Regions from separate parts of the Vibrio sp. MACH09 genome, predicted to be linked through region 3. Evidence: riboswitches for the same ligand, from Rfam matches in the RefSeq annotation. Region 3 holds a riboswitch; each other region holds the start of a gene.

Region 1 (3,276 bases), 480 kb from region 3:
TGGATTTACCGTAAAAATTCCGCCGAGAGAGGGAGTGAGCAACAGGAACAGCCAAGCCAACACTCAATAAAGTTGAGAGAAAAGCTTGGTAAAAGCTAAATACCGTGACATGGCGATAATAACTGTCTTGCCAAAAACCAGACACCTGAATGTCTGGAGTATAAAACAGCAGTGCGCTTAATGCGGAGAGCACAAAGGTTAAAATGATGATGGCAACAGCGACACCCAGCTTAGGAGTTTTCTGCATAGCAACTTATATCAACGACATTAATTATCTTGTAAAAATACATTCTGTTCCGGAAAACAACTAAGTACGGTACTACTCACCTCAATTCGAAATACACTAAGCCTCTCGTTAGCATTTTTTAGCGTCTAGGCCCATGACGATACGAGCGGTTCTAATTTTTTATCTCGACCTGAGGTTTTTAAAGCCATCACTAGGGTCTGTTGACTTTTCAAGTACAAATGTTGTTCAGTCTAAAAGCGTTTTGAGCAAGGCATGAGGAGAGTAGCATAGTTATTCTATGCCAACGACTCATAGCACAGCTCAAGGCGCTTTTAGATGAACCCTTCGGGCAGTATTTGTTGTCATTTTCTACTGCGTTACCGCCTGATTGCGTAGTTGACTACACGGCACTAGGCTTACATTACTTCGTTAATGCACTCTGCCATTCACGAATCCACGGTTTACGCATCTTTTCTACCTGTTGTGGTGTAAATGTAAGAGCTTGTTTTGGTACCGTTAGTGATTCAAACCCGTCTGGTAATGCCACATTCGTCACTGGATACATCCAGTTACCCGTAGGCATTACCGTTTGAAACTCATCTGACAAAATGAAGGCCATAAACTCATCGGCCAATGCTGTGTTTTTGCTGCTTTTCACTTTAGCCGCAACTTCTACTTGCATGTAGTGACCTTCGGCAAAATCTGCAGCCTTATATTTGCTCTCATTTTCTGCAATAAGGTGATAGGCCGGTGATGTGGTATATGAGAGCACCATGTCGGACTCACCTTTCAAAAACATAGAGTAAGCTTCAGACCAACCTTTGGTGACTGTGACTGTCTTAGCAGATAGCTTAGTCCAAGCTTCTGAGGCTTTATCGCCATATACAGATTTCATCCATAGCATTAAACCTTGTCCGGGAGTCGATGTTCTTGGATCTTGGTAGATCACTTTTAACTCATCATCTCTTTCAACCAGCTCTTTTAAACTTTTTGGCGGGTTAGTTAATGTCTCTTTGTTATAAACAAAGGCGAAATAACCGAAATCGAATGGTACGAAAGTTTGATCAGACCAACCATTTGGTAATGTAATGTTCGATGTATCTACGTTGTGTTGCTCAAGCAAGCCCGTATTGGTCGCTTCTGCCATTAAATTGGTGTCCAAACCAACAATAACATCCGCCTTGCTATTCTTTCCTTCTAATCGCAGACGATTAAGGATTGAAACACCATCATCTAAGGCGACAAACTGTAAATCACAACCACACTTTTCTTCAAACGCTTTTTCAATTTTCGGGCCAGGACCCCAATCAGAAGCAAATGAGTCGTAGGTATATACAGTTAAGGTTTGTTCTGCGGAGGCAGAAAACGATAGGGCTAGTGCAAGTGCGGAAATAGTATATTTCACTGGACGCTCTCCTTGTTATGAGCGGCACAGGGTTGAGTGAGGATAAACACAAACATCCTGCCTCAATTCCTACGCCAGTATTATCTGGTTCAGGTGTTCGGGTTCTAATTGCTTAATCTCAGCCACAAAAATTCTTTTTGCAGCACCCCGTTGAGTCAGAAAGATTGTAATCGGAATTGACGTCAGTAGCTATTGTTTACTGTGAAAACATCGCTAGCGATAATAACTGATACGATGATGAAATAGAGTTAACTCTGAAAAAACGCCTTTCATGGTTGATCGAATCCACTTACCTTTGATCGTATCCCCAGCGAGGAACCAGTCCTTGCTCCACACCTAAATGGTCTAGAATTCTGGCCACCATAAAATCCACCAAGTCATCAATGGTTTTAGGCTGATGATAAAAACCAGGAGCAGCGGGCATAATAGTGACTCCCATCTGAGACAGCTTGTGCATGTTTTCTAGGTGTAGTGTTGAAAATGGCGTTTCTCGCACAACCAATAACAACTGACCTCGCTCTTTAAGCACCACATCTGCTGCTCTTTCGATCAAGTTATCAGACATACCGTGAGCAATGGATGCCACACTACCTGCTGAGCAAGGGCAAACAACCATCTGTTTCGGTGCTGCACTCCCCGATGCAACCGGTGAAAACCACTCTTCTTTCCCACAAACAACAAGTTTCTCGGCATCACAAGACAGATGCTCAAGCAAAACATCTTTTGCCGCTTCAGGTGAAGCTGGCAACTTTAAGTTGTGTTCCGTCGCCATCACAACTCTGGCCGCCGATGAGATAAGTAAAAACACTTTATAGTCAGCCGCAAGCAAACACTCTAGTAGCCTCAATCCATAAGGCGCACCCGACGCACCGGTAAATGCCAGCGTGATGCATTTTTCTTTACTCATTGTAGTTTCGCCTTTTTATCTGCAAGTTTTGCTAACAACTTGTCATGAATGCCTTCAAAGCCGCCGTTACTCATGACTAGAATTTGATCCCCGCACTGAGCTTGTGAGACGATCTGTTCAACCAACTCATCAACACTAGCACCAACAGAAGTTGGCTGAGTACAATGTTGTGCCACCTCATCAACAGACCAAGAAAGCGTTTCTGGCTGGAAAAGGTAAACAGAGTCTGCCTTTGCTAACGAGTTAGCTAACGCCTCTTTATGAACACCCATTTTCATGGTTGCTGATCGTGGCTCAAGCACCGCAATAATATTTGCTGATGGCTTGTTATTTCTTAGGCCATCTAAAGTCAGCGCTATAGCGGTAGGATGATGAGCAAAATCATCGTACACAGAAACATCGCCAATCACCCCTTTTAACTCTAAACGACGCTTAGTATTAATAAATTTGCCAAGGGATTCACAAGCGAGATCAGGCGTGACTCCCACATGTCGAGCCGCAGATATCGCCATAAGAGCATTGCTAACATTATGGTCACCAACCAAGTCCCAATGAACTTCACCAACTTGTTCACCATTGAACAGCACCTTAAACTGGCTACCATCTTTCGTGATTTTCTCTACATCCCATTCAACATTATTACCCGAAAACTCAAGCTCACTCCAACAACCACGTTGTAAAACATCCTGCAACGCCTCATCTTGCTTCGGTGATAAAATACGACCATTACCCGGAACC
Region 2 (3,276 bases), on a different contig from region 3:
GCAAAATATCATCCTCTTTGTCATCGATATCAACTCGCTTTAATGCCATTGTCACCAACTCTGATTCAGAGGCAATTATCGAATTTTGCATATTAATGGCGTTCGAGTATTTTCCCGTTCCGGTAAATAGACGAGACTGAAACTGTTTATCGGCAATTGTTAACATGATTAACCTCCTGCAATGGCTTGAAATAAGGCGATATGGTCACCTTCGTTAACGACAGTCTCATTCCAGAGCTGGCGAGAAATGATCGCTTGATTGACCGCGACAGCAGATGCGCCATTTGGCATCTGTAACAAAGCAAGCAGCGCTTCAATCGAGGTATTTTCGGCAATCGACATAGGCTTGTCATTCACCTTTATTTCTATAGTTGACATGGTATTTCCTTATTAATCCTTGGTTCTTTATCCAAATCTTGTTCAAATGACGTGGCGCAGATCGGGCAGTTAACATCTCGAGAAATCGTCAGCCGTTGCCACTTCATTTGTAGTCCGTCAAACAGCTGTAAATGAGCAAAGTTCACCTCTCCGCAATCGGTGATGGCTTTTATTGCTTCGAGCGCCTGCATCGTACCCATAACACCCACTACGGGTCCCGAAATGGCGGACGTTCGGCAGCTGTTCTCTTGTTTATCTTGCTGTTCTTGTTGCGGAAAAAGACAGTGATAGCAAGGCCCTTGCTGTTGACGAAAATCGAAGCTCACTAGTTGTCCTTGCCAACGAATCGCGGCTGCCGATATCAAGATTTTCTTCTGTTCGAAACAGGCTCTATTAATGGCATAACGAGTGGAAAAGTTGTCACTGCAGTCAAGTACAATATCCGCCATACTCACTTCAATATTCAGTTGTTGGCCAGTCAGTGCCGTTTGAACTGGGCGTATGGCGACTAGCGGATTGAGTTGCTTCAATTGCTCTGCTGCACAGCGAGCTTTATTGTCATTTTGATGATGATCGCGATAGATGATTTGGCGCTGCAAGTTTGACCTCTCTACGCTATCGCCATCGGCAATCACAATATGACCAATCCCAGCAGCCGCTAAATACAGAGCAGCAGGAGAGCCTAACCCTCCAGCCCCAACGATCAACAAACGGCTATTTTGCAACGCAACTTGACCCGTTTCCCCCAGCTCTTCCAATGCAATTTGGCGGTTATAACGGAGAAACGCCTCATCAGTTAACATCATCAGCTCCCGACACCGATTCTCTCGTGACACTCAGCTTCTCGGCAAAGGCAGTAACCGCTTGCTCCACATCGCTGGCTTGAGTGATAGCACGCACTACCGCCACACTACTCACTCCCGACTGCCAAACTGCAGCAACGTTAGAAAGATCAATTCCGCCTATTGCCACGGTAGGAAATCGGCCGGCGACGGTATTGATATGTTCAGTGAGCGTCGCGACACCCTGAGGTGAGGTTGGCATCTGTTTGGTTGGGGTTGGAAAAATATGTCCGATAGCAATATAACTGGGCTGAATTGCTAAGCCTCGCTGCAGCTCGCGAGCAGTGCGAGTGGAGACTCCTAAACGAATATTGGCCGTTTTCAGAGCATCAAGATCTGCGCTGTCCAGATCTTCCTGTCCTAAATGAACGCCATAAGCGTGATGTTTGAGGGCCAGTGGCCAATAGTCATTAATAAAGACTTGCGCTTTATATTCTCGGCCAAGACGTATCGCCTCAATAATTTGTTTTTCTAAATCGGGTTGATGTTCATCTTTGATTCTAAGTTGAACGGTTTTTATCCCGAGCGCGAGTAATCTGGCGATCCAGTTAACATGATCAACCACAGGATAGAGATTACCAATTCCTCCTTCTAATGGAGCAAACGGGCAATGTGCAGTTGGCGCGAGTTCGCGTTCGGTATAACAATGAGATTGACGTGCATTCGACATAGCAATTTCCTAATAATTAATGATGGAAAATGCTTGGCGGATAGGTGCTTACAGAGCAAGTGTTTGATCTTAATTACGGACAGTATCAGATCAATATAGAGAGAATTTGCTCTTGTTCCTTTCGCAGGTGTTAGCCTGATCAAGTTCAACGGATCCCGCAATGCGGTCTCAGCCAGTTGGCACTCCGACAAGTATCGTTTGCGAGTATAAAAACAATATCGACTCCGCGCAAGCGCTTGTTAACCGCATTGCGCAAATAGTAATAGCTCAATAAGTCTTAGTGATATTTAACCAATAGCTATATCTGATTCTTGCCCTGAAGATGCCTCGGAAGCACCAATTACGATTATAGGGCAGCAGTAAATGTAGGCGTAGCTACTGAGTTGGGGAGAGGTTTGCTGCTGTAATGTCGCTTTCTTTCGTTGTATAGCGAGTCTTCAACGCTAAACAAGTTTTTCAAATAGTTGTAGGTGGTTGCTGGCACAAACTTGTTAATTTCATTCCAATCATTATTGAATAGAAGATGACGTACCAGTGAAGCAGATATCGGTTGGTTCTCCATCTCTTTACGTGGAATTTCTATCAAGTTAATGGCGTCATAATCCAATGACGGTGTGGTTAACCAGTTCTGCATTTGCTGATTATAAAAGCGGGTGACATTACAGATAGGTTCGGTGCCAACAAAACGGTGGGTAATTCCTAACGATGGCCCGATAAAACTTCTAAACAGTTGTAGATCAACCGCGGTATGGCAATAGTTAATAACGCCATCATCTTTCAAGAAGTAACTTGGAAATGTGGCACGAGAGATGATGTAATCGGACCCTTGATGGACAATAACATTGTCGAGGTCAGAAACCCCCTCCTCAATCATATTAACTCTGTCTTGATAGGTGAAAAAAGAGCTATCCTCTTTCACCACAAAAAGGTGCAACCAATCACATTGACTTGCTGCATGTTCAACCAAGTATCTATGTCCATTGGTAAACGGATTGGCATTCATAACAATACTGCCAATTTTACCACCCGCTCTTTTTAATGATTGAAGCTTACGACAATATTTATTTAAGCGACTTTTACTATTTTCTAAAAGAACAACTCGATCTTTTACTGAAGTAAGTAAATAAAAGCCCGCCTTATTAAACATTTTATAATTTTCGGGTTTGGTATATATAAATAAATTATAGCGACCAAGGTCATATGCATAAGTCACAAGTTGAGACAGAAGCTTAGTAGAAAGTCCTTCACCCTGATAGTCATTGTTCACTGCAATGGACTTCAGTGTATTCCCCGCAAGACCACCACATGCCACGATTTCGCTGTCGTGATAAGCGCAGACAAAAAACTCCACATCAGCATCGATACCAAGTCCCATGCTGTTCAAAA
Region 3 (3,276 bases):
CGTAGTTATGTTAATCATACTTGTTCAAATAATTCAGTCTCTTGGCGACGCCGTTGTACGCCGTGTAGATCATAGATAAATTAAAGCTGTTACCTCAACTTACGGTAAAAACAGCACATTATTGCAAAACAGCATAAAAATTATACAGGAGAAAACCATATGAAATTTAGTCTTAAAAGCGCATTAACCATTGCCACCGCAGCTTCTGCACTTATCTTAGCAGGGTGTGGAGAGAAAGAAGTGGATGTGAGTAAAATCAAAGTAGGTGTAATGGCAGGTGCAGAGGCTCAAGTCGCTGAAGTAGCCGCAAAAGTCGCTAAAGAGAAATATGGTCTTGAGGTTGAGCTCGTCACGTTTACTGACTATGTCACCCCTAACGCCGCATTGGATGATGGTTCCGTTGATATTAACGCATTCCAGCATAAACCATACCTTGATCAACAAATTGTTGACCGTGGTTACAAACTTTCTATTGCTGGTAACTCATTTGTTTACCCAATTGCAGGCTACTCTAAGCAAGTTAAATCTGTGGATGCTATTGCTGAAGGTTCACGTATTGCAGTACCAAATGATCCAACAAACCTTGGACGTTCACTGCTTCTTCTTGAGCAGCAGGGTTTAATTAAACTGCGTGAAAATGTCGGCCTGCAAGGAACCGTTCGCGACATCGTAGAGAACCCTAAAAACATCACCATTGTTGAACTGGATGCAGCACAACTTCCTCGTTCTCTTGACGACGTCGCGCTATCCATCATCAATACAACTTACGCAAGCAGCATTGATTTAACTCCGCAAAAAGATGGGCTATTTGTTGAAGATAAAGAGTCACCTTATGTAAACCTAATCGTTGCTCGTGAAGACAATGTTCAAGCAGAAAACGTACAGAACTTTGTAAAAGCGTACCAAACTGAAGATGTATACAGCGCCGCATCAGACATCTTTAAAGGCGGTGTGGTTAAAGGTTGGTAATGGATAGAAGTTAATACGAACCATTCGATTAACCTCCTCTTCAAATCGAAAGGCTGAATGATTCATTCAGCCTTTTTTGTCCTTCTTCTCGTTCCATATCCGTTCCACCAACAAGCTACCCTTGCCCGCTAAATTGACAATCACTCACACACTGAAGGGAAGATAAATATTGCTCAAACAAGGCTATTGAAGTCGCAGCCGTATGTGCTATTCTTGCTCACAACAAATTGATTTTGATATTAGTCGGGGAGCTAAGGGGAAACCTAAAGCTGAGACCATTTCGATGGGACCCGTTGAACCTGATGCAGTTAACACTGACGTAGGGAACTAGTAGTCTTGCCATCGACCCAGCCCAACGGTAGCGGTTTTTTTTGGCAGCTGTTATTTCCTATACGTACAAGAATAGGAATTCAATATGACAGCAAACCACCCCACTCCCATCGTTCTCACTATTGCCGGCTCTGATAGCAGCGGCGGTGCTGGTATTCAAGCCGATATAAAATCCATATCCGCCACTGGTGGCTATGCTTGTTCTGTCATCACAGCCCTTACTGCGCAAAACACACAAGGTGTTAGCGCCATCTATCCCATTAGTGCTGATTTTGTTTCAAAGCAACTAGATTCTGTATTTTCCGACCTTAACATCGTAGCGGTAAAAATCGGCATGTTGGCAGATACAAACATTATTCATGCTGTTGCCAACGCTCTAAAAAAATACACCCCCAAGCATATCGTGGTTGATCCGGTGATGGTTGCTACCAGTGGCGACTTGCTATTAGAACAGAGCGCCATTAGCACGTTAAAAAGTGAGCTACTTCCTCTCGCAGATATCATCACACCTAACCTTCCAGAAGCCGCCACCCTAGTAGGTAGCAGTACTCCCCGCACCAGCAGTGAAATGCTGTCTCTGGTTGAAAAACTTGGCACTTTAAATTACAACTCAATACTACTAAAGGGCGGCCATTTGCAGCATGACTGTTCGAGCAATGACCTTCTTATTGATAAACACGCCACCACCACCTTTACGACTAAACGTATTCATACCCTCAATACTCATGGAACGGGCTGTTCGCTCTCTTCCGCTATTGCAAGTTATCTCGCACAAGGTCACTCATTATCGCATTCCGTTCAGCAAGGGAAAAAGTACATTACAGGCGCGATTGCTCATGCGGATGAGTTGCAAATTGGTCATGGTCATGGGCCTGTTCATCATTTTTTTGCTGCACATCCCTTTACAAGCGCAACCAATGAAGAGACAGAGCAGTAGCCATGACAAATACGATTGCCATTAACATTGTCGACGGCCGCTTGCAGTATCTCGATGATAATACCGCCGTGATAGCCAATCTGAATATGCAACTATCAGCCAATAGTTGGAGCTGTATTTTAGGTAGAAGTGGCTGTGGGAAATCGACTTTATTGCGCTACTTAGCAGGTCTGCTCGACGACAAAATAGAGTGGAACGGAGAGATCCGTTTGCTAAGCAATAGCAGCGAAAACACCCCGCATGAAAACCGGCACATTAAACCAGAATTCGCCTATATGGCCCAGCAAGATCTGCTACTGCCGTGGCTGAATGTATTTGACAATGTCTGCTTACATATCGGCTTAGCGCACCGCCAGCCTAATCAGCGAGAGAAACAGCTCGCCTTATCGTTAATCGAACAGGTAGAACTCTCTGATCACATCGATAAATTGCCCCAGCAATTGTCCGGAGGAATGCGCCAACGTGTAGCCCTTGCTCGTACGCTTATGCAGGATAAGCCCGTTGTATTGATGGATGAGCCTTTTTCCGCGCTAGATGCGGTGACACGTCATAAATTGCAAAACCTGTCCGCTCGTCTACTAAAGAACAAAACCGTCGTTCTCATCACTCACGATCCTCAAGAAGCACTTCGGCTTGGCGAGCAAATATATATTATGCGTGGCACCCCGGCAGAAGCGATCCGACTCACACCACCTAACGCTACTATCCCTAGAGAATATACCGCTGAGTTAGCCAGTTATCAGCAATCTATTCTCAATAATCTGGAGCACGATTATGTCTGAGATAAGTCAACTTCAACAACGCCAAATGAGTCTTAAGCAGCAAGTGAGCTATCCACACAGCGCCATCATTCAGTTTGTCATTACCGCGGCAGTATTACTTAGCTTATGGCAACTGACGGTTAGCCTATTTAACATGCCCAGCTTCATCCTCCCTTCTCCTATTGCTGTCTTCAGCAAGCTTGTACAAAGAGTTGATGTTCTGTTCTATCACGCGCTGGTCACCGGCAAAGAGATTGTATTAGGGCTGGCTATCGGTCT

Evidence for each region. Region 3 has a riboswitch for thiamine pyrophosphate ahead of thiD (bifunctional hydroxymethylpyrimidine kinase/phosphomethylpyrimidine kinase). Riboswitches for the same ligand answer to the same signal wherever they lie in the genome.
Region 1: another riboswitch for thiamine pyrophosphate. It lies ahead of thiB (thiamine ABC transporter substrate binding subunit); the one in region 3 lies ahead of thiD (bifunctional hydroxymethylpyrimidine kinase/phosphomethylpyrimidine kinase).
Region 2: another riboswitch for thiamine pyrophosphate. It lies ahead of thiE (thiamine phosphate synthase); the one in region 3 lies ahead of thiD (bifunctional hydroxymethylpyrimidine kinase/phosphomethylpyrimidine kinase).

The regions. Positions count from the first base shown of each region.
Region 1 covers NZ_BSFZ01000001.1:2,960,839-2,964,114, forward strand. Annotated here, with positions in the region: gene thiP (thiamine/thiamine pyrophosphate ABC transporter permease ThiP) at 1-247, opposite strand, end outside; gene thiB (thiamine ABC transporter substrate binding subunit) at 648-1,631, opposite strand; TPP riboswitch at 1,681-1,791, opposite strand; gene CHJ_RS13230 (flavin prenyltransferase UbiX) at 1,921-2,538, opposite strand; gene mpl (UDP-N-acetylmuramate:L-alanyl-gamma-D-glutamyl-meso-diaminopimelate ligase) at 2,535-3,276, opposite strand, start outside.
Region 2 covers NZ_BSFZ01000002.1:1,025,311-1,028,586, reverse strand. Annotated here, with positions in the region: gene CHJ_RS19880 (thiazole synthase) at 1-166, opposite strand, end outside; gene thiS (sulfur carrier protein ThiS) at 169-378, opposite strand; gene CHJ_RS19870 (HesA/MoeB/ThiF family protein) at 366-1,184, opposite strand; gene thiE (thiamine phosphate synthase) at 1,171-1,890, opposite strand; TPP riboswitch at 1,990-2,087, opposite strand; gene citC ([citrate (pro-3S)-lyase] ligase) at 2,237-3,276, opposite strand, start outside.
Region 3 covers NZ_BSFZ01000001.1:2,477,756-2,481,031, forward strand. Annotated here, with positions in the region: gene CHJ_RS11100 (methionine ABC transporter permease) at 1-79, shown strand, start outside; gene CHJ_RS11105 (MetQ/NlpA family lipoprotein) at 160-969, shown strand; TPP riboswitch at 1,204-1,312, shown strand; gene thiD (bifunctional hydroxymethylpyrimidine kinase/phosphomethylpyrimidine kinase) at 1,385-2,236, shown strand; gene CHJ_RS11115 (ABC transporter ATP-binding protein) at 2,239-3,018, shown strand; partial or broken gene CHJ_RS11120 (ABC transporter permease) at 3,098-3,276, shown strand, end outside.